DNA from 2 places in the Ensifer sp. 2TAB8 genome. Region 1 is predicted to be linked to the other one. Evidence: predicted binding sites of a transcription regulator. Region 1 holds the regulator's gene; the other holds the start of a gene.
The links. Region 1 encodes LexA, which represses DNA repair genes until DNA is damaged. Its sites were predicted from a motif close to TGTTCNNNNTGTGTTCNG; they were not measured.
Positions count from the first base shown of each region.

Region 2: AB4Z53_RS34990 (sel1 repeat family protein) is a predicted target of LexA. The motif match lies at 9,363-9,380, and genes of this name have one in related genera.

Region 1 is NZ_JBFRGB010000007.1:234,083-245,739, reverse strand. It holds gene AB4Z53_RS14930 (cysteine synthase A) at 1-712, opposite strand, end outside; gene AB4Z53_RS14925 (SDR family NAD(P)-dependent oxidoreductase) at 1,018-1,857, shown strand; gene AB4Z53_RS14920 (SMR family transporter) at 1,845-2,171, opposite strand; gene AB4Z53_RS14915 (SMR family transporter) at 2,158-2,529, opposite strand; gene AB4Z53_RS14910 (class I SAM-dependent methyltransferase) at 2,610-3,863, opposite strand; gene AB4Z53_RS14905 (cryptochrome/photolyase family protein) at 3,957-5,405, opposite strand; tRNA gene AB4Z53_RS14900 (tRNA-Asn) at 5,501-5,575, opposite strand; gene AB4Z53_RS14895 (hypothetical protein) at 5,734-6,027, shown strand; gene AB4Z53_RS14890 (thermonuclease family protein) at 6,211-6,933, shown strand; gene AB4Z53_RS14885 (methyltransferase family protein) at 7,162-7,851, opposite strand; gene AB4Z53_RS14880 (hypothetical protein) at 7,948-8,304, shown strand; tRNA gene AB4Z53_RS14875 (tRNA-Cys) at 8,548-8,621, opposite strand; gene AB4Z53_RS14870 (hypothetical protein) at 9,005-9,337, shown strand; gene lexA (transcriptional repressor LexA) at 9,422-10,147, opposite strand; gene AB4Z53_RS14860 (hypothetical protein) at 10,373-10,624, opposite strand; gene AB4Z53_RS14855 (hypothetical protein) at 10,993-11,625, shown strand.
Region 2 is NZ_JBFRGB010000052.1:958-12,614, forward strand. It holds gene AB4Z53_RS34935 (DMT family transporter) at 1-565, opposite strand, end outside; gene AB4Z53_RS34940 (Lrp/AsnC family transcriptional regulator) at 718-1,191, shown strand; gene AB4Z53_RS34945 (diacylglycerol/lipid kinase family protein) at 1,338-2,303, shown strand; gene AB4Z53_RS34950 (glycosyltransferase family 39 protein) at 2,273-3,766, opposite strand; gene AB4Z53_RS34955 (glycosyltransferase family 2 protein) at 3,759-4,736, opposite strand; gene AB4Z53_RS34960 (lysylphosphatidylglycerol synthase domain-containing protein) at 4,871-5,824, shown strand; gene AB4Z53_RS34965 (AMP nucleosidase) at 5,827-7,329, opposite strand; gene AB4Z53_RS34970 (YnfA family protein) at 7,415-7,735, opposite strand; gene AB4Z53_RS34975 (hypothetical protein) at 7,953-8,129, opposite strand; gene AB4Z53_RS34980 (hypothetical protein) at 8,206-8,379, opposite strand; gene AB4Z53_RS34985 (DUF2147 domain-containing protein) at 8,692-9,033, opposite strand; gene AB4Z53_RS34990 (sel1 repeat family protein) at 9,630-9,896, shown strand; gene AB4Z53_RS34995 (pyridoxal phosphate-dependent aminotransferase) at 9,954-11,069, opposite strand; gene AB4Z53_RS35000 (PilZ domain-containing protein) at 11,196-11,573, opposite strand.

The DNA.
Region 1 (11,657 bases):
GGCCGATTCCCTCGGTTATCGAGCTGCCCTCGGCCTTCAGTTCGCCATTGGTGTAGAAATTGTAGAGTGCGGCGCCTTGCGGATCGGCAAGGCCGATCTTGATCGCCGGGTTCTTCGCCTTCAATCCCTGCGCAACGCCGGCGAGCGTGCCGCCGGATCCGACTGCGCAGATGAAGCCATCGACCTTGCCATCCGTGTCGCGCCAGATCTCCGGCGCCGTGGTTTCCACATGCGCGTCGCGGTTGGCCACGTTGTCGAACTGATTCGCCCAGATGGCGCCGTTCGGCTCAGTCTTTGCCAGTTGTTCGGCAAGCCGGCCGGAGATCTTCACGTAGTTGTTGGGGTTCTTGTAGGGAACCGCCGGCACTTCGACCAGTTCGGCACCAAGCAGGCGCAAGGCGTCCTTCTTTTCCTGGCTCTGGGTTTCCGGGATGACGATGACGGTCCGATAGCCGAGCGCATGGCCGACGAGCGCCAGGCCGATGCCGGTGTTGCCGGCCGTGCCCTCGACGATGACGCCACCGGGGCGCAACTGCCCGGTTTTTTCCGCATGCCGGATGATAGACAGCGCGGCGCGATCCTTGACCGATTGCCCCGGGTTCAGAAACTCGGCCTTGCCGAGGATCGCGCAGCCGGTGGCCTCCGATACGGCCTTCAGCCGAATCAAGGGTGTGTTGCCGATCGCTTCGAGGACGGACGGTAGAATGGCCATTTTCAGAACCTCGTGTTTGAGGACAGGCGCCGGAACAGGGCGACGAGTACCAGGGAAAGACGAACGGCGACTGACGAAAATCAACAACGATCCCGGACCGCCGAAATGTTGGCGTGTTTTCGGCTCAGCCTGCACTTCAGGCAAGAAATAGCGTTTCACCGCCGCTCTGTCCCGAACAAAAATCGTCTCCAAGGCATGTGGGGCTCAGCGGCAAGGAAGCGTTGCCGCGATGAAGGGCCGGGCAAGTCTTTTTCGCCCACAAGGAGATGCGTGCGTGTTTCCCGGCGCGTGCCGAGGAGTGAGTGATGAGTATTCAGTCTGCGAAATCCGAACATAAACTGGCTTGGGTTACCGGCGCGAGCGTCGGCGTTGGCCGGGCTTTGGCGCTCAAGTTGGTGCGCGAGGGTTATTCGGTGGTCGTCACCGCCAGAAGCCACGAAAAGCTGGTGGACCTGCAGCACGAGGCAGCAGGCGAGGGAAGGATCACGGTTCTCGACGGCGACGTCACCGACCCCAAGGACATGGAGCGCGTGTTGGCGGCGATCGAGTACGACCATGGCCACCTGTCGCTGGTGATCCTCAATGCCGGAGTGGCCGTTCCCGTGCGCGGCGATGATCTTCATCGCGAAGCCTTCGAGAAGAGTTTCGCAGTCAATCTCAATGGGGTGGTCAACTGCCTTCTGCCGGCCGTTGCCCATATGAAGGCGCAGGGCTTCGGCCACATTGCCATCGTGTCGTCCGTCGCCGGTTACGGCGGGCTGCCCACCAGCGCCGCCTACGGCGCTTCAAAGGCTGCGCTGATCAACATGGCCGAGAGCCTGAAGTTCGATCTCGATCGGATCGGTATCCGCCTGCAGATCATCTGCCCCGGTTTCATCGATACGCCCGGCACGGCGCGGATACGCTTTCCACGTCCGGCTCTCGTCAGTTCCGAGCAGGCCGCGGATCGCATCATTGCGGGTTTGAAGTCGCGGCGCTTTGAAATCAGCTTCCCGCGGCATTTCACCTACGCGGTAAAGCTCCTGCGTCTGCTGCCCTATAGTCTCTATTTCGCGCTTGTCCGGCGGCTGACGGGTGTCGTGGCCGAGGCAAGGGAAGCGAAAAAGCATGCGGGCTCCGGCGAGCGCCGGCGTCAGGCGGTGTGAAGCACAAGCACGGCGCCGAAGATCAGGGCAAGCCCGACCCAGCCGATCGGTTTCAGCTTCTGCCCGAAGAGCAGCCGTCCGCAGATGGCCGTTCCGAAGATGCCGGTCGCGCCAAGCACAGCATAGGCGATCGCGAGTTCCATGCCCTTGATTGCCTCGGCGAGGAGCGCGAAGGCGGCAAGCACCAGCAGAATGGAAAGCGCGCCCCAGCCGCGGCGGGCAAAGCCTTCGGATTTCGTCGAGGCCAGGTTGGCGGCGACATCGAGAATGCCTGCCATCACGGCGAGCGCAAAATAGATGTTAGGCGCGCTCATTGGCTGCTCCTTCCGCCGCGGCTTCTTCCTCGTCGTGGCGCTCTCCCGCATTGACGAGCAGGATGCCGACGATCGCCATCGAAAGCCCGAGAATCTCGCGTCCGGTCAGCACGTGACCGAAGACGAAGACAGAAACGAGCGTGATGATCGCGACGCCCGAACCCTCCCAAATGGCGTAGGCGACGCCGACGGAGATCGTCTTCACGGCCTTGGCGAGGAAGACGTAGGAAAGCGCGATCGAGACATACATGACGATGTGGCCGAGATAAGAGCCGCTCGAGGACGCGGCCTTCATCACCGTCAGGCCCACCACTTCGGTCGCGATGGCGAGCGCGAGGAAAAACCATGCAAGGCGCATGCGGAACCTTCAATTGAGAATTGGATAGACCGCCTCTTAAGCGCTACGCGCGGCGCGGTAAAGACGCGCCGGATGCGTTCTTATTCGAACACGATCTGCCGGACGTCGATGTTTCGGGCCCGGAACCCGGCTTCACAGTAGTAGAAATAGAATTCCCACAGCCGCTTGAAGCGAAGGTCGAAGCCGAGCGGCTCGATCTTGTTCCAGACCGACCAGAAGCGCTGGCGCCATTCGCCAAGTGTGCGGGCGTAGTCTATGCCGAAGCCGAAATCGTTGCTCATGCGCAGGCCGACATGGCGACCGAGATCGATGAGATGTTCGCGCGTCGGCAGCATTCCGCCGGGGAAGACGTATTTCTGGATGAAGTCCGGGTTGGCGCGGTATTCCTCATAGGCTTCCGGCTTGATGGTGATGATCTGCAGTCCGGCCTTGCCGCCCGGCTTCAGGCATCGCTTGAGCTGCGAGAAATAGGTCGGCCAGAATTTTTCGCCGACGGCCTCGAACATCTCGATCGAGACGATGCGGTCATAGGTGCCTTTCTCCTCGCGATAATCCTGGAATTTGAGTTCGACGCGGTCGGCAAGACCTGCCCGGTGGATGCGTTCGCGGGCGAAGGCCAGTTGCTCGCGGCTGATCGTCAATCCCGTCACCTTGCAGCCGATTTCGCCCGCGGCAAATTCTGCAAAGCCTCCCCAGCCGCAGCCGATCTCCAGCACGTGGTCTTCGGCGCGAAGGTTGGTCGCTTCTGCCAGCGCGCGATATTTGGCCGCCTGCGCGGAGCGGAGATCGTTGGCGCCGGTTGCGTAGAGCGCCGATGAATAGGTCATGCTCGGGTCGAGCCATTCGCGGTAGAAGGCATTGCCGAGGTCATAGTGAGCGGAGATGTTGCGACGCGCGCCGGACTTCGTGTTGGCATTGCGCCAATGCAGGAACTTTTCGATCAGCTGAAGCAGGCCGCGCGCCCGGTTCGGGAAATGCTTGCCGATCTCGGCATTGATGAGGAAGAGTTCGAGAAAGGCGCCCACATCGGGACTGTCCCAGTCGCCGTCGATATAGCTCTCGGCAGCGCCGATGGTGCCGCCTGTCACGGCGCGTTGCGGCAGGTTCCAGTTGTTCAGCGTGAGGATCGCGCTCGGGCCTGCTCTCTTGCCCCTGATCACAAGTTTGCGGCCATCCGGAGCCGTGAGCATCAAGACCCCGGCCTGAAGATGCACGAGCGCGCCGAGCACCATCCGTGCCTTCAATGGGAAGTCCCTGAGGACCATCGAGAGATTCTCGGCAGAAAGCTCCTGTGCGCCGTTGAACGCGGCGAGACTTGCTTCCAGCTCACGCATACACCACCCCCTCAGCTGTTGCATCCGTAGGGTGAGCGTAGCGGCATTCGCCTGAGACGCCAACCGTGGAATTCTACCGGGGGCCTGTATTCGCTACGGTTCTCTCGGCGCGCTTGTGATCTCGCGGAACGCCGCGAGCGCGCGGTCCCGGGCCATGGCATGGTCGACAATCGGCTTTGGATAGGTCGCGCCGAGTTCGATGCCGGCATCTGCGAGGAGTGCGGCCGGAGCAGCAAAGGGGCGATGGATGTAGCGCGGCTCCAGACGTTCGAGTTCCGGCACGAAGCGCTTTACATAGGCGCCGTCCGGGTCGAATTTTTCGCCCTGGAGAACCGGATTGAAAATTCGGAAGAACGGTGCCGCATCGGCGCCTGATCCCGCGACCCATTGCCAGCTTGCTGCATTATTTGCCGGATCCGCATCCACCAGCGTGTTGCGAAACCAGGCTTCTCCCCTTCGCCAGTCGATCAGGAGATCCTTGATGAGGAAGGACGCGGCGATCATCCGCACGCGGTTGTGCATATAGCCATGCCGCCAGAGCTGGCGCATGCCGGCATCGACGATCGGAAATCCGGTCAGGCCCTTGGACCACAGGTAAAAGTCGCCTTCGTGGTCAAGCCAGTGGAAATGATCGAATCGGCGATCGAGGTTGCGCCGGGGGAGTTCGGGATAGTGAAACAGCAGATGGTAGGAGAACTCGCGCCAGGCGACCTCCTTTCGGAAGGTGGCGACACCTTCACCGCCTTCGGTCTGTAACCCTTGTGTCGCGTGCCAAATCTGCGCCGGCGATATCTCCCCGAGGGCAAGGTGGGGAGAGAGCAGGGACGTGCCGTCAGCGTCAGGAAGGTCCCGGCGAACTTTGTAATCTTTGAGCTTTTCGTCGATAAATTCGTCGAGGCGAGCGGCCGCGCCTTTTTCTCCCGGCGTCCATATTTCGCTGAACGTGGCCGCCCAGTTCGGTTTTGTTGGCAGAAGCGACCATTGGCCAAGCGGTTCGGACGACGGCCAGGTTTCCGGTGACACGATTTGTTGCGGTTCGTCGATTGGCGGAGCCGGTTCAAACTTTGAATCGAGGGCGCGCCAGAAGGGCGTGAACACGCGATAGGGGCCGCCGGTCGTCGTCAGCAGGCGCATAGGTTCATGCAGCAACTGTCCGGCAAAACTCTCGGTGGCGATCCCCTGAGCTGAGAGCGCCTTCTTCAAGGTGGTATCGGTGGCGATGCCCGAGGGATCGTAGCGGCGATTCCAATGAACGCGCTGCGCTCCTGATTTGCGCGCCACGTCGGTGAGCACGTCCAGCGGGTCGCCGGAGCGGAAAATGAGTTGCGAGCCGAATTGGGCGAGGCGAGCCCTCAACGCCTCCAGCGAATGATGCAGCCACCATCGCTGCGCAGCCCCCAGCGGACCGTTGCCGCTTTCGTCCGGCTCCCGGATATAGAGCGGAATGACGGGAGCCTCACCGACCGCGGCCGCAAGGGCGCGATTGTCGGCAAGACGCAGGTCCTTGCGGAACCAGACGATGATGGGCGCCGCCTTTGTCATGAATACCGTCTAGGTTTGGGATTGCTCACCCGGGGAACTTAGGTGCAAAATGAAAAAGAGCCATCTGCATCTCTGCAAATGGCTCTTTTAGAAAGTGGCTCCCCGGGCCGGATTCGAACCGGCGACCTGTCGATTAACAGTCGAATGCTCTACCGCTGAGCTACCAGGGATCATCCGCGCCGCTGTTTGCTGTGCGCTTCAGAAGTGAGGCTGCTAATACGCATGCTTTTCTGATTTGCCAAGCGGTTTTTTCAAAAAAAGTGACAAGTTCGGTTGCGAGGCTGTGGAGAAGTCCCCAATTGTGGGAAAAGACGCCGGATAGGGAATGATGAACAAAAACAGGAAGCAGATGCATTTCGGGATCGATCCGCAGACACGACAGATCGTGCTCGGCAAATGGCGCATCACGCTGCCGGAATCGCCACTGCTGCGTATCCTGTTGGGCTCGCTCCTGGTGTTCTGCGGCTTTCTCGGCTTTCTGCCGGTGCTCGGCTTCTGGATGATACCGCTGGGCCTCATCGTTCTTTCGCACGATCTCCCATCCGTCCGCCGCCGCCGCCGCCGTCTGGCGGTCTGGTGGGCGCGTTGGCGCGGGCGCACAAACTCGTCGAAGGGGTCGTGAGCCAAAATCGTCGCTTCCGTCTCTCGGTGGCCGTCTTCGTCAGCGCCGAACCGCACCGACCTGTCTCGTTCGATTCTTCTGCCGCCTGATTCCGAACCTGCATCTGCCTATTGAGGGGGCGGCCGAAAACTTTTCGGCAACGCATCAAACGCATAATGCGGTCGCGAATCAGGATGAGGACGCATGGCCAAAGCCACTACGAAACGTCGAAGCAGGAATTCCGGCCGGAGCAAGGGCAAGCAAGGCGGTATGGCGCCGTGGTATCTGGCCGCCGCGGCTATCGTCGGCGGCGTAGTCGCCTATGATCATCGCGCCGAACTGAAGCACTGGCCGGTGGTATCGGATGTGGTGGCGTTCACGTCCCGTCATGATTCGAAGCCGAAGCCCGCACGTGTCGCGCAGAAAGCGGACGGGCGTCCCGCGCAGCAAGCGGAGAAGCAAAAGCCAACCCCCGTGACAAGAGTTGCGCTTGCAGCTCCCGTGCCGTCGGTGGACGTCGGCGCGAACGCGCCGACACCCGCGGTGCGGCCGAATGAGGAAGTCAAAACGGCATCGATCCGCACGGATCAGTTTTATTTCTGTGGGATTCGCAACGACAACTGCGTGATCGACGGCGCCACTTTCCTCTACCACGGAGACACGATCCGCGTGGCGGACGTCGATGCACCGCGTATTCGCCAGGCAAGCTGCGACAAGGAACGTTCGCGCGGCTTTTACGCCAAGCAGCGCCTGCGCGAACTGCTGAACGCAGGTGACTTCAGGCTGGAAACGGCGAACAGTCGTCAGGACGCCAAGGCCGGTGAAAAGCTGCGGCTGGTCACTCGCGGCGATCAATCCATCGGACGCGTCCTCGTAAACGAGGGACTGGTGCGGCCGTGGACGGGACACACGACGCCCTGGTGCTGAGGCCGATATTTGCAGAACCGCAATGCCTTCGAAGGAAGACATTGCCGCAGCACGCTTCACCAATGTGGTGATTTTTCGGAGGCCGCAGCTCACGCGGTGGTGGTGTGCTGATGGCCTTCTGACTGGATCCCGCCTGTCTCGCCGATCCGCCGCCTCAACCGGTTATGGCGGCAACGGCTCCGGCGTCGCGTTCATCCGGTATCAGAACGAGCAAATCCCACCTTGGCTTCACTGTGCTGATCGCAGCTTACCCGCGTTCATGAATGGAAGAATGCGCGGGACGTCGAGTGCATAGGCGCCATAACTGGGGAACGCGGTCTGCAATACTCGTTCCTCGTTGATCATTCTGCGAAATTGCAGCAGCCACTGGACACCCCCAAGAAGTACTGACCAGACAGAAAGATTGAGGACGATCAAGCCGATGATGGCGATCTCTTCCGTTAGATGGAGCGGGTGGCGAACAACCGAGTAGGGGCCGCCCGTTATCAAGGTCCGGGCCTCCGGCATGATGCTGAAGGCGCGACCGAGCCAGAAAAGAACGAAGGCTGACGAAACCATCCCGACCACGATCATAGCCGTGCCGGCCATTTGAAGCGCCAAGCCTGTATCGGCGGGCTCGGGTAAGTATGCGATCAGCCCGAGAAGAAATGTTCCTGCCATCGCGGTCAAATAGGGCTCGAAGCCAGTGGCTGCTTTGATCGGGGGCAAGCGCGTAATGGCTACCACGCAGACCATTCCGAGGAATAGGACGGTGGCGGCGGTTGAAGTCAACGCCAAGACGTCAGCCGACTGCCATTCGTCTTTCACCACGATTTGCGCGGCGTGAACGATGCGCCGCAACATCGCGATTGCGAAATACGCGCAGATACCGAACCTGCCGATGATGTCGGCGAAGAGCAACGTTCTACCCTTCAGCATCCAAATACCTCCCCCTCGATCGCCGGTAAGAATGCCACGGTTGCGAGCGGCTTCAAGCGTAACTTTAGAAGTTGCTTAATTCGGAAGGTCGACGCCATGTTGTGGCCGCCGCAGCACGACTATGTTTTGTTGGCCACGATGTCGAAATACGTCGTCGACGGATTTATGCGTTCTTTGAAGGGTTTGGTGTGTGGGAGCTCTTTCCGCGCCACGTCCAAGTTCGACAAGGGGCCGCGCCTCTTTAGGGGCGGCAGACAGCATCGGGAGTACGTGCTGAGCCTCGAAAAGATCGGCGAGATTGTCGTCAGAATCGCGCTCGCCGAGATCGATGTGAGGGACGAGCGCTTCTTGCAGAAGGCGATGAAGTGGCAGCGACCGATCCCGTCGCGACCCTCATGGACGCTCACAGGGCGGCCCGGAGGGCGCTATGACAGCCTTCCGCAGAGACAGTGACCTGCGACGTGTTCGTAGGCGGCGCGAAGGAGAAGCGGGGTTCAAGCACCTGCAGCTGGTGAGCGGGTTTCTGGCTCAGGATTCGCTGTGAACATGTCGCATTTCATGTCGTATGGATCCGCCGTCGCCGCGTGGAAGTGCAGGGAAAGCAAGGGAATCTCGTAGCAACATCGCGTTACGCGGAAGCGGTGTTTTTCCGCTTCGCGACGACTGCAACATATTGATTATATTGGTGAATGTATTTGGAGGCCTCGCCCGGAATTGAACCGGGGTACAAGGATTTGCAGTCCTCTGCGTCACCACTCCGCCACGAGGCCTCACGGCTCGGATAACCGAGCGTTGGCGGGGATTTAGAATGATTGCAGAAAATCCGCAAGAGGCATTTTCGGAAAAAGCACAAAGCGAATTTGCGGTTCGGGCGCTTTCCACAGGCAGAACGTCTGGCAATGTCGATTGCTCCTGCCCAGCGTGCAGCAATGCTTCAAGAGGAGGTCGGAACGATTGCCTTCCTCAGCTTACTCCGGGTTGAGACACCTGGGAGCTTTCGCTCAGGCGTGCCACACGCCCGCACAAGCCACGTCTTCTAAATCCCCTGCGGATCTTATCGCTTCGGTGAAATCGGTAGAGGGGGAACGATGACTCCGCTGACATCAGCCGCATCGATAGCGTCCGTCATCATCAAGCGGAGGCAATGGCTTATATGAAAACGAAACTTGTCCTGACGGCCTTGGCCCTCTTTGCTGCGACCACATTCGAGGCGCGGGCAGAGGACCTGGTTTTCAAGCTGAAGAACAACACAAATGCAGTTCTGACTAACTTCTACACGTCGCCGGTGGGCGTCAACGAGTGGGAAGACGATGTATTCGGCCGGCAGGTTCTGAACCCCGGCGAGAACATGGAGATCACCATCGCTGACGGTCGGGATGTCTGCAAGTACGACATGCGCTTCGAATTCGAAGAGGACTCGGGCCTTGATACGACCGAAGATACGCAGGACCTTTGCGAACTCGGTGAATACACCATCCACGAGTAAGCGGCGCGTTATCGGATAAACAAGAAGAGCCTCGCTACCCCAAGCGGCAGCGAGGCTCTTCAGAGTGCCGATTTTTTCTGGAGGTCAATGGTAGCGGCGGATCAGCCCAACGAGCTTGCCCTGGATCTTCACACGATCAGGCCCGAAGATCCGTGTCTCGTAGGCAGGGTTTGCGGCCTCAAGCGCAATCGATGCGCCCTTGCGTCGGAATCGCTTCAGCGTCGCTTCCTCGTCATCCACGAGCGCCACGATGATATCGCCGGGGTTGGCGGTATTGCCATTTCGGATGATCACGGTGTCGCCGTCGAAGATGCCGGCTTCGATCATCGAGTCGCCCTTGACTTCGAGGGCGTAGTGTTCGCCGTTGCCGATCATGTCGAGCGGAACGGTGATGTCGTGCGTGTTGTTCTGGATCGCCGAGATCGGCACACCGGCAGCGATGCGGCCCATGACCGGCACGGAAACTGATGTGTTTTCGGCCACCGGCGCCGGCTTCGGTGGTGCGGCAGGGGCTGCCGCCGGCGGCTTGCCGAGGCTTCCCTCGATCACGCTCGGCGAGAAGCCGCGACGCGGCTGCTGCTGGCTGGACGCGTAGGCTTCCGGAAGCTTGATGACCTCGAGCGCGCGGGCCCGGTTCGGAAGACGGCGAATGAACCCGCGTTCTTCGAGCGCGGTAATCAGACGGTGGATGCCGGACTTCGACGCCAGGTCGAGCGCATCCTTCATCTCATCGAATGACGGCGGGACGCCCGACTCCTTCATGCGTTCGTGAATGAACAGAAGCAATTCCTGTTGCTTGCGGGTCAGCATGGCACGTCGCTCCAGAAGGCGTGAAACAAATCAAGAACAGACACTATCTGTTCCATATGTGTTCTGCAAGTGCCTAAAATTCCGTGAATTCAGTCAATTGGCGCGACTGCGCGTGCTGATTGGTCACTTTTACGGGAGCAAAGCGGGTTTGGGTGATGATTGTGTGGCCGGCAACGGCCGCATTGGACCGCATCGGGCGAATCGCGAGCGTTCTGATGGCGAGGGTCAGGCCGGCTGCGTGGCGGCGCAGGCGTCTTCGAATTCCTTCACCGTCTCGGCGCTGTTGTCTTCGGGAAGCACCGCGTCCGCCGCATCGGTTGCCACGGGCGTGTCGCCGTCATAGACGAACGACTGGATGTAGAACGCAATGGCGCCCTTCCACACGTTGCGTCCATCAATCTGGTGGCAGGGTACGGCGCTTTCGAAGTCCGTCTGCAGTTCATCGACCGTGGCGGCACTGAGCTTGACGTCAGGCATGTTAGGCGATGCGACTATCGAAGCGAGAAGCAGGGCGGCAAGCACGGTGATCGTCCACTTTGAGGCAAGGGTGGGACTACGGGGCGGTTAACGATGTGAACCGCGCTTTCGTTCCGAAGTCCAGCAAACTTGGCGATCACTCTCATGTGTTCAACAGGTCTTTGAGTTCAGGCTGTGACCGTTTTGCGCCAGAGGTGCGCGGCGGCAAGGCCCTTGATCCTGGTGCGATCGGCCGACCCGCATTCGCATCGGTTGTGCCAGTCAATGTCCTCCCTGTTGGAGTGCGCAAATCCCTGTTGTGATCGCGCCGCATTGTCTCGACAGGTTGCAAAAATACGATAACTTTGCGGGGAAAGTGGGGTGGTTGCATGCATAGATTGTCGTTGGCGGTTCTCGGTCTGTTGGTGGCGGCCGGAGCGGCCTCTGCTGAAGAGGGCCGTTCGAATATCTGGAAGCGGATCAACGCCTGGACGGTCGGTTCCGATCCGTCCTTGGGCGGCTCGTGCTACGCGGCGACGAGCTATGACGCCGGCGCGATTCTTCGTATCGGCTTCTATCCAAAGGGATCGGCGAACCTGGCGTTTCTTTCGATCGGCAATGCCACCTGGAAATCGATCGAGCCGCAAAGAGAGTATGACGTTGCCTTGCAGCTCGACCGCGGCCGCCAGTGGCCGGCCGTTGCGTTCGGCGTGGACCTCACGGGTTCGAAGGCTCTGGTCGTCAATTTTTCCAATACCGACTTCTTCACCGAATTCGTGCGCAAGAATACGCTGGCGCTGGCGTTCGAAGGTCGTGTGGTGGCGAGCCTCAGCCTGCGTGATTCGATGAAGGCCGTCAGCGAGATGTTCAAATGCCAGGAGGCCGTGAACACGCTGATGCCGAGCGGCGGACAGGGGGAGGCCGCCGATCCGTTTGCGGGCGCCGGCAACAATGCGCCGAACAATGACCCGTTTGCGGGCGGCGGGCAGAGCAAGTCGTCGAAGGATCCCTTCGCCATGTAATTCCTTGGCGTGAGCACCGGTCCGCGCGAGAG
Region 2 (11,657 bases), on a different contig from region 1:
GCGGGCTCAGCCCGGAGCGGCGGAATGCGTGGGTGTAGATCGCCCAAAGCGTCGCCGCCGCTGGCAACAGGGCATATCCGATCCAGCCGGCGGACGCTGAAGCCGCGAGATTGCGCGTCAGCAGGATGGCGACGCCGGCGACGATCGCGGCAAAACCCGCCATCCGCATCCGGTCCGGACGTTCACCAAAGATGGTGATGCTGATCAGGGCGGTGGCAAGCGGCATCGAGCCACCGAGAAGAATGCCGACGGAGGAGGCGGGAACGGAATGGATCGCAAATGCCGAGACCTGAAAGAAGACCGCACCCGAGCCCGCGACCATGAGGCCGAGAAGCAGGACCGGCAGCTTGCGCGGCAGTAGGCCGGCCTTCAGCCAGACCGGCGCAAGCAGGAGGGTCGGCACGCCATAGCGGATCAGGCCGAGGTCGATCGTGCCGAGTGTAGTGCCCGCCGAATGGCGGGTCGCGAGAATCCAACCCGCCCATATGAGGACGGTCACGAAGGCACCGGCATAGCCGGCGGCGACAGGCGTCGTATTGCCGCGATCGAAGGCGAGCGCAACCATTTGAATTTCCTTCCCGATTTGAGTATCTCAGGGGCTTTTGGGTCCGGAAGGAAGATTACGCCCTGAAGGCAGGGCATGTCCTTGCGATTTATGCCCAAAGCAGGCTATAGTTAGCAATAATGTGCCAATAGATACCTCTGAAGTTTGTGATCATGCCAAATCTCGATAAATTTGACTTCGCCATCCTCAGGATACTCCAGGAGGATGCGCGCGCGACGAACGTCGAGATCGCCGAAAAGGTCAATCTTTCGCCGTCGCCTTGCTTGCGGCGCATCCGCAATCTGGAAAAATCCGGCATCCTGCGTGGCTATCGCGCCGACATCGACCGCAAGGAAGCCGGCCTCGGGCTCACGGTCTTCGTGGAGATCAAGGTGGGACGGCACAGCCGCGAGAATGCACAATTGCAGCAGGAGGCGCTGCTCGCCATTCCCGAGGTGGTGTCCTGTTTCCTGATCTCGGGCAATGCCGATTTTCTCGCAGAGGTCGTCGTCGAGGACCTCCCGGCTTACGAGAAGCTCCTGACCGATACGCTGCTTGCCCTGCCGGGTGTGACCGATATCCGCTCGAACTTCGCGATCCGGTCGATCAAGACGGGTGGGCCTCTGAAATTGCCCGAGCCGCGCTGAACGCCGGGCGATTGCCGGTCTCGGAGCGTCGCCGGCACGCGATTGATTCCCGTTAAGTTTCAGTAAGGTTCTGGAATTGGCCGCAATCGCGATTATCTGATCGCGGTGAACAGCTTTGCCGCGGCAACGGAGCCAGTGACCCATTCATGAAAATCAAGGCGATCTTCAATCGTGACGGCGGAACCTTCCGCACGACGGATATGGCGGCCTATGGCCAGAAGGTTGAGGAGGTCTTCCACGCCGCTGGACATCGGATCGAGATTGCCGCCGTTTCCGGAAATGAAATGCGCGAGACGCTGGAGCGCACATGCCGCCGCGACGATCTCGATGCGATCCTTGCCGGCGGTGGCGACGGTACGATTTCTGCGGCTGCCGGGGTCGCCTGGAAGAACCACATGCCGCTTGGCGTCGTTCCCGCCGGGACGATGAACCTTTTCGCCCGCACGCTGAAGCTGCCGCTCGATATCTGGAAGGTGCCGGAAGTGCTGGCAAACGGAGTGATCATCGACGGCGATATCGGCAGCGCCGATGGCCGGGCCTTCGTGCACCAGTTTTCGATGGGCCTGCATGCCCGCATGGTGCGCTACCGCGAGTCCTTCAGCTTTCGTTCGAGGGCGGGCAAGATCGCCGCCAGCACGCGTGCCGCCGTTGGCGTGATTCTCAATCCGCCTGATTTCGAGATCGAGTTCGACGTCGACGGACACAAGGAAAGCCGCCATGTTTCAGCGGTTTCCGTCTCCAACAACCCGTTCGGGCGCGACACGCTGATGTATGCCGATGATGTTACGGCCGGCCATCTCGGCTTCTATACCGCTCCGCCCCTGAGTCCGCCGGGCGTCGCCAAGCTCGCCTTCGATGTCATGCGCGGTAAATTTCGCGATAGCCCGCTGATTACCACCATGAGCGGTCATGCGCTCGATCTGCATTTTCCCAAGGTGGAGCGTAAGATCAACTGCGTCATCGACGGGGAACTCCTGCCGATGGGCCGTGACGTCGCGCTTCGTATTCACCCCGGTGAACTCAAATTGCTCGTCGGTGCCGACCGCGACGGCGCGCCCATCCAACGCGACGGGTCGTCCACTCATCGGGAAGGGTCGGCGATCCAGAAGTAGCCGAAGCCGTAGCGATCCGGCAGATTGCCGTTGAGATAGGGCAGGGCGAGTTGCTGCGGCTTCATCGCCTCCTCAGCCACGCCGAGCGACTTCAAGATGTCGAGAAGCCCTTCAGGTGGTTGAGCATCGAGCTTTCCGTTGTCGCTCCAGACCACGAGGAGCGGTCCGGTCAGATGCTCGATCGGAGAACTGCTGTTTCCAGCCACGAAAACCTTGGCGCCGTGCAGACGCGTGCGCACATTGCCCCCAAGTAGCTTGTCCGAGGCGATGACCATCGCCGGCTCGGCTCCCTCCTGTTTCACGACGGTGTCGACAAGGGTGCTATAGGGGATGCTCAGCCGCGACAGCTTGCCGAACCAGGGGCGAACGACGGCGCGGGCCGACACGACCACCACGGTGGTAACGACGATGAAGGCGACGAGCAGCAGGAAGGGGCGAACGCTTCGCGCGGTGTCGACGCCGGATGCCTCGACCTTGAGGGCGAGGTAAAGCGGCAGCAGGACGAGAAAGAGAACCAGCCACTTCTCCCGCATGTGCGTGGCGCCGACGGCCAGCATGATCAGCAGTACGGCACCGAGGCACAAAAGCAGCATGCGCCCGATGACGCGTGTCCAGGGGCTTTCGGCGCGCCAGATCGCCGCCAGGTCCTTGCGGAATACCAGAGCAAAGACGACCAGCGGAATGGCGGCGCCGCGAAGTGAGGCGGCGACCAGTGCGATGACCCCTTTGAGCGCCTTCGTCAGGTAGCTCGTCTGTTGCGCCGTTCCCATTTCATGGAGGGTATTGCGCGAGGCAGCACCGAGGTTTTCGAGAATCCAGTAGCCGTGCGGCAGCGCAATCAGTGTGCAGACGGCGATGGCAACCAGGATGCGCCAGTCGAAGATCCGTGCGCGCAGCCTGGGCTCGGGCAGGATCGCAAGAATCGCGGCGGTTGGGACGAGTGCGAAGTTGTACTTCGAGATGACGCCGATGCCGACCGCCGCGCCCGTCAGTATATAGGCGAACAGACTTGGCCGCGTCATCGTCCGGATGAAGGCGTAAAGGAACAGCGACACGGCAAACAGCGCGGCGACCGTATGCGAAAGGTCGCGCTGCGCGAGCAGGAAGATCGGCGGAAAAGTCAGGACGCCGACCGTTGCGATGGCTGTCAGGCGCCGATCGTTCAGGACCTCGCGTGCCGCGAGGCCGTAGAAGAGACAACAGAGAAACAGGAGCCCGTTCTTGAGCACCGTCATCGTCGCGAGCGACGGCCCGAAGAGCGAGGTGAGCCCGTATTGCAGCCAGTTGTAGAACGGGGGCTGCGAGCCATAGCCAAGCATCAGGAACTGCGAGACGAAGGCTTGTTCCGACTCGTCGATCTCGAGCGATGTGGAAACGGCGAGGCGCAAGCCGATGCAGAGCAGGAAATAACCGGCAATCAGCGCAACGGTGATGTTTGGCCGACGATTGACGACGTCAAGCATCGCTTGGGTCCCGGGCGAAGATCTGTCGCACGATGTAGTTGGTGGTATCGTCGTCGCGGAAATAGGTTCGCGCCATCATTTCCGCCAGGATGCCCGTGGTGATGAGCTGGACGGACGAGAGGAAAAGCATGACGCCGACGATCAGCAGCGGTCGCGTGCCGATATCGTTTCCGAGGATAAACTTGTCGAAGCCGAGATAGACCAGGATCAACGCGCTGAGCGCGCCGGTCGCAAGCCCGATCGAGCCGAAGAAGTGCCCCGGGCGCGCCTTGTACCGCATGAAGAACAGCACCGACAGCAGATCGAGAATCACGCGGAAGGTTCTGGAGATCCCATATTTGGACTGGCCATGCTGGCGCGCGTGATGGGTAACGGGCATCTCGCCGATGCGGCTGCTCGGCACCACGCCGGCGACCCAGGCGGGGATGAAGCGGTGCATTTCCCCCATCAGCTTCACCTGCTTGATGACGGAGGTCCGGTAGACCTTCAGGCTGCAGCCATAGTCGTGCAGCCTGACGCCGGTGATCTTTCCAATCAGGCGGTTGGCGCACCAGGACGGGATCTTCCGGAGCAGGAGGCCGTCCTGCCGGTTCTTTCGCCAGCCGACGAGCAGGTCGAGCTGGCGCTCCTCGATCGCCTTGACCATTTCGGGGATGTCAGCCGGATCGTTCTGCAGGTCGCCGTCGAGCGTGGCGATCAGGCGCCCGGCAGCAGCGTCGATGCCGGCCTGCATCGCCGCCGTTTGCCCGAAGTTCTTCTGCAGTTCGACGATCTTGAGGTCGAGGCCGGGGTCGGAAAGCGCCTTCCTCGCATTTACAAGCGTTCGGTCGGTACTGCCGTCGTCAACGAGGATCAGTTCCCAAGGAGAGGGAAAGTTCGCCAGCGAATCGCGGACCCGCGTGATCAGAGGCTGGATGCTGTCCTCCTCGTTGAACACGGGAATGACGACGGATAGTTCGATGGAGTACATGGAAACAGCTCGTACATGCGGCGGCGCTTGCGGTGCCGCAAGATTTGGATTGGGCTACATAATCGTTTTCTTGCACAGTTATCGGTGATAACCAACGTTCAATCTTGCGTGTCAACACGGGAAATCGAGACCTGATGATTTCGGATTGCGAGTCCGACCGGCGATCCTGGCTCGCCCGCAACCGGATGACATTGCTTTCGGCAGCTGCCATTGCGGCCTACGCGGCCTTTGTCGAATGGTTCTGGGGATGGCCGGCGCTGTTGAAGCAATGGTCGGAGATCGGCTTCGGTTCGGCAGTCTCGGCGCTGGTGCTGCTTGTCGCGACCTATTTCATTCGTTGCTACCGCATCTATGATTACTTCCCGAAAGAAACCGCTGGCCGTTTCCTGCCGCTATTTCGCGTCACCCAGGTTCACAATCTTCTGAACATCATGCTGCCGTTTCGCGCCGGCGAGACGAGCTTTCCGCTCCTGATGCGCTCGGAGTTTTCCGTGCCGCTTGCGCGCGGAACGTCCGCTCTCCTGGTGATGCGTCTGCTCGACTTGCACGCGCTTCTCGTTGTCGCCGCCGTCGGCCTTGTCATCGGGCGTGGGTCAGCCGTCCTTTGGGTCGCGTGGCTTGCCGCGTTCGTCTCGCCGCTTCTCTTCTTTCTTTTGAAGGATCAAGTGATTGCGCTGGCGCGCCGGCTGTTGCCGACAAAGCTCGATGCCATCGTGGACGAGTTGGAGGCGGGCGTTCCCGCCAACATCGTCGCGTTCCTGCGCGCCTGGGGCATGACCATCCTCAACTGGGCGGTCAAGGTCATCGTTCTTGCCTGGGTGCTGGCCTTCATGGGCGTTGCGCCGCTGGCCGCCTGTTTCGGCGGCGCCCTCGGCGGCGAGCTTTCATCGGTGCTGCCGATGCATGCGCCCGCCGGCGTCGGCACTTATCCCGCCGCGATCGCAGCCGGGGCCATATCCTTCGGCGCTCATGCCGATCGCGCCGGGCTGGAGCAACTCGCGGCCGCCGGCGTCAACGCGCACCTTCTGATCATCGTGTCCGCGGTGGCGGGCACGATGTTGTCGATGGCGCTCGGGAGACGGCGTTAGCTCTACTGGAACGAGGTCTCGTAGAAGCTTCTGAGCTTGCGGGAATGCAGCTTCTCCGGTGGCATGGCCGCCAGTTTCTGCAGTGCCAGGATACCGATCTTCAGATGCTGGCTGACTTGCGTCTTGTAGAAAGCGGTCGCCATGCCCGGCAACTTCAATTCGCCATGCAGCGGCTTGTCCGATACGCAGAGCAAGGTTCCATAGGGCACGCGGAAGCGGAAGCCGTTGGCAGCGATCGTCGCCGATTCCATGTCGAGTGCTATGGCACGCGCCTGCGACAGGCGTTTGACCGGGCCGCGCTGGTCGCGAAGTTCCCAATTGCGGTTGTCGATCGTCGCAACGGTGCCGGTGCGCATGATCTGCTTGAGATCGTAATCGCGGTAACCGGTGACCTCGGCAACGGCATCCTGGAGTGCCACCTGCACTTCGGCGAGCGCCGGCAAGGGGATCCAGACCGGAAGGTCGTCGTCGAGAACATGATCCTCGCGCATATAGGCATGCGCGAGCACGTAATCGCCAAGACGCTGGCTGTTGCGAAGACCGGCGCAGTGGCCGAGCATCAGCCAGACATGCGGGCGCAAAACGGCGATATGGTCGGTGATCGTCTTGGCATTGGACGGGCCGACGCCGATATTGACCATGGTGATGCCGCCGTGCCCCTTCTTCTTCAGGTGATAGGCGGGCATCTGCGGCAGCCGTGCGAGCGTAAAGTCGGTCTCAGGCTTGTCGGCGCCGGCCGGCGTGATGATGTTGCCGGGCTCGACGAAGGCCGTGTAGCCGTTGCCGCCTTCGGCCATCTGCTGGCGGGCCCAGGCGCAGAACTCGTCGATATAGAACTGGTAGTTCGTGAAGAGCACGAAGTTCTGGAAGTGCGTGGCGCTCGTCGCAGTGTAGTGGCTGAGCCGCGCCAGCGAATAGTCGATACGCTGGGCCGTGAAGGGCGCGAGCGGCGAGGGCTCTCCAGGACCCGGCTCGTAGGAACCGTTGGCGATCTCGTCGTCAGTCGTCGTCAGGTCAGGCGCATCGAACAGATCGCGCAGTGGAATGTCGATGGTGTTCGCTGCCGAGGCCTTCACATAGGCGCTCTCGCCAAAGGCAAAATGCAAGGGGATCGGGGTCGCCGATTCCGAGACCGTGACACCGAGGCCGTGGTTGCGCATCAAGTGGCCGAGCTGTTCCTTCAGATAATGCCGGAAGAGCTTCGGCCGGGTGATCGTGGTCGTATAGACACCGGGTGCGCTGACATAGCCGTAGGACAGGCGGGAATCGACATGGCCGAAGCTGCTCGTCTCGATGCTGACCTGCGGATAGCAGGCGCGATAGCGTGTCAGCGGATCGTCGGTTTTTCCAAGCCCCTCGAAAGCCTCGCAGAGGAACCGGGTGTTGCGCTCGTAAAGCGCCTCGAGGCAATCGACAGCAGCCGCAGGATCGTCGAAGTACTGCGGCTCGAAAGGCTCAGGCGTTGCGACGGAAAGGACGGAGTGTGAAGAGATTCGCTTGTTCATGTCGCATTATAGGCTGCAGCTTCTGACAAGCAAACGACAAGATATCTGCGTGCACAACCGCGTCGCGATCAGCCTGTCGATGGGTTCAACGGGGGCTGGCAAGGATGATGGCGCTGCCGAGGAGCGCGACAGTCATGCCAGCGAGATCCCATCGGTCGGGTCTGACGCCCTCTGCCAGCCAAAGCCAAAGCAGCGAGGCGGCGATATAGACGCCGCCATAGGCAGCATAGGCTCGGCCCGCAGCCGGACTGTCGATCAGGGTCAGGAGCCAGGCAAAAAGCGCGAGCGATACCATGCCGGGGACGAGCCAGAGGATGGACTTGTCGAGCTTCAGCCAGGCCCAGAAGGCAAAGCAGCCGGCGATTTCGGCAAGGGCGGCAAGCGTATAGACGAGATAGGCGGGCATCGGGCTGACAAGGCTTGTTGTGGCAAATCCTGCTGCAGGTGTCCTTTGATCGGAAAACCGTGCAACAACTCAAAGTGCGGCGGCGACCGTAGCGCGTCTCAAAAAAATGCGGCGCTGTCGATGCTAGAGGACAGGAAAGCGGCATCAAGTGCAAGCCGGAAAGATAAAAGGGGCGCGATCGCCCCTTTTCATGAAATCCGATCGGGTGGCACCTGCATCACGTCATCGACTGGCGCTGCAGGGTGACGAAGAGGACAAGGCCGGCGCCCTGCTTGCCGATGCCGGCGCCGTTGGCCTTCGAGTAGGCAAGCGCCCCAACCGGTGCCATCAGCAGGCCGGCCAGTGCAAGCACACGCAGCGAGAGAAACGCGGATGTCGAAAGAGCGGCCAGCATGTTCGTTTCTCTATCAGATCACGAGGTGATCGGTTTCACTTGGCGGTGGAGCAGGGCGAGCCCGGTCCGTTCCGCGTTAGAGCTTGGCCTGGCAGTATTGCGCCGTATGTGCGGTGCAATCCGTCAGCGAGCCGAGATAGGTGTTGCTGCGGCGACGTTCGGTGTCCGCGCTGACAGCAGCGGCGAGAGTTACAGCGAAAACGACCATCAGAAGGCTGATGATGGTGAGGCGCCGAGCAAGGATATCCATGGTTCTGTCCGTTGTTTGGAGGCAGGTTCAAATCGATTGAGTGTGTTTTCGCATACCCAAACTGAATTGATGCTGAGATGTCCGTTCATCTGGCGTTCATCTTCGGTTGCATTTGAGCGTGCTGCCGCTCGATCCGGGTGATGCCGAACGCCGCGATGGGGTGCGATTGGCCTAAGTGCCGCAATGCGCGAAGGGGCAAGAACGCCGGGCATAGCGGTGGGACGCAGTGACTAAGCCACGGACTGCGCATGCGAAAAGGGCGGCCGATGGCCGCCCTTTCGATAAGTCAATGCGTCTAGTACCGCGCGGCGCCTAGAGGCGCGTCCAGGTCTGCGACTTGCAGAGCACTTTCAGGACGCAGCCCTTCATCTTCAGCGAATTGCCGTCGACGGAGCCCGAACCGCTATAGGTCTTGTCGGTATCGGGATCGGTAATTTCGCCCGAATAGCTGCCATCGGTGCCGGAAAGATTGCCGATGCGCTTGCCGGCATGCTTGCCGGTCTTCAGCGTCACGCAGAAGGCGCCGCCACAAGGGGCAATCTCCGCGGTCGCTCCGCTTGCCGTCTTCCAGTTGCCGACGATCGATTCTGCCGCTGCAGCCGTCCCGGCAATGCCAAGGGCGAGTGTCGCGGTCATGAGCAAGGTACGTAACATTCCAGTCCTCCAGATCGAGACCGCCGACGTGGTCCGCTCCGTCGGCTGCTCTTGAGATGTCCTCGTGTGCAAAGGCAGGCTCCTCACCGCCGCGCGCACGGTAGCTTACGCGCACGTAAAGGTAAACAAGCCCTGCGGCGGCTTCCGATGCTTTTTCTGGGTCGTTTCAAGCCGGTCGAAATCTAGGAAATCTTGGCGCCTCCGCCACCGTCGATCTTTTCGTGGTTAGCGTTTGGTTGAAATCGGCAGTTGAATTTTTCGTAAATTTTGAAGCGAATGCGCCGGATTCTCGGACTTCCGATGTTTAACAAAAACTCAAGTTTACCAAGTGTTTGAACTTTGTTTGTCGCAAATTAAGCATGCATTTTAAGCGCGCATTGAAAGCCCTGCTGCATATTGGAGCCATAAGACGAGCGGACAAAAACGCTCCGACAAACCACCGAAGACGACGCCGCAAAAAGATGGTGCGCTTCGGAAAGGCCCGCAAAGAGGCAAGGTCGAACAGGGACCAAAACAAGTGCTGATCTGGAGCATGGCTCGCCCGAAACGGGCGGGCCGCTTCGGGAAAACCAACCAGGCAAAACAGGGACAAGACAATGGCACGCTTTGATATGCAGATTGCTTCGGATGCCGCGATGGGTGGTGACAACCAGGCGGAAATCTTCTGTGAAATGGGCCTCGCCTATGCAACGGGCCACGGCCGCCCGGTCGATCTCGTCGCCGCCCACAAGTGGCTGAACATCGCTGCGATCAAGGGCTGCGACCGCGCCGTTGACCTGCGTGCCGATCTGGCGATGACGATGAGCAAGGCAGACCTTGCAGCAGCGCTGCGCGCCGCTCGCGAATGGATGACCGTTCACTGAACGAATGAGGCGGCCGCCGAACGGCCGCCGGCCGAACGACCGGGATCTGAAGCTGGATCAGGCCAGCTTTTTCAGAACCTCGGGCAGGGCGGCCTCAAGCAGGTCCATCTCCACTTCCGGTCCCGTGCTGATGCGGATGCAGCGGTTCAGGGGCGCCACGCCCGGCATCCGGATGAAGATGCCATGGTCGCTCATCAGGGTATCAACGATTGCACGCGCATGGACCGTATCGCGGCCGCCGTCGACCGCTACGAAATTGGTGGCGGAGGCGAGCGGTGTCAGGCCGTTTTCCACTGCAATCGCCGCAATGCGCTCGCGGGATGCTGCAATCTTCCTAGTCACTTCCTTTAAGTAATTCTGGTCCGCAAGCGCGGCGATCGCTGCCGCGACACCGATCCGGTTCATGCCGAAATGGTTGCGGATCTTGTCGAAGGCCTGCGCCGTGCCCGGCGTGCTCACGACATAACCGACGCGCGAACCGGCAAGACCGTAAGCCTTCGAGAAGGTGCGCGTACGCACGACGTTCGGCCTGTCGATCAAGGCATCGATGGCCGGCAGCGAATCGGCCGGTGCCGTCTCGCAATAGGCCTCGTCAAGGATAAAGAGGGTTGTCTCGGGCAAAGCCTGGGCGAATTCGACGATGCGCTCGGCCGGCCACCAGCTTCCCATCGGATTATCGGGATTGGCGAAATAGACGAGCGGCGCATTTTCTCGCTTCACGGCGTCCAGCAACCCGCCGAGATCCTCCCGGTCGCCGGTATAGGGCACCGTCACCAGCCGACCACCGTGACCGACGACGTGATAGTTGAAGGTCGGATAGGCGCCGAGTGACGTGACGACCGGCATGCCAGGCTCGATCACCATGCGGACGATCTGGCCGAGCAATCCATCGATGCCTTCACCGATCGCGATATTGGCTGGCGTGGTGCCGAGATGAGCCGAAATTGCCTGCTTCAGGTCGTGGTTTTCCGGATCGGCATATTTCCACGTTCCGCCTGCCGCTTCATTGATAGCCGCCAGGACACTTGTGGCTGGACCGAACCCGCTTTCGTTGGCGCCTATACGGGCTGCGATGGCTCGCCCCCGCTGCCGTTCAATAGCCTCGGGGCCGACAAACGGAATGGTGGAGGGAAGGGATTGGATGAGCGGCGTGAAGCGAGAGAAAGCGGACATGCTGAAGAATGAGCCCCGTTCGAACAAAGTCCGGGGAACTTAGCGCATGCCGCCGCAATTCGGAATCATTCCCGCGAGAAAACTGCTCGAATTCCTTGGTCGTCCGTTTTGCCCTGATCGGTGACCTTACCGCCGCGGCTTTGCATTCTTCACCTGGCCGGTGAAGAATTCTTGCCGGATGATCTCGCGCAGCAAGGTCTGCTCGATCGGCTTGATGAACTGGACGCCGATGCGCTCGCCGTTGCGATAGACCTCGGCGCAGCCGATTCTCAGCGAAGTGCCGACGATATGCAGATAATAGTGTTGTGGCAGGCCGATATTGGTATCGACCGCAAAGCTGGCACCGCCGCGCGATATGTCGATCATCCGGCAAGGACGCACGGAAACATTTGCGAGACCCGGCTGCACCGCTGTCAGCGTGCCCGCGTGCCCGATGGAGAATCGCTCATAGCGTCGCTCGTAGAAAGGCGAGGGGACGCACGAATACATTGTCTGGTTCTGCATGCGTCGTTCTCCGCCAGTGCCGGATCAGTCGGCGCGCTGAGTTTCTGAGCGCATCCTTCGACCCCGGACAATTCATTTGTCCCA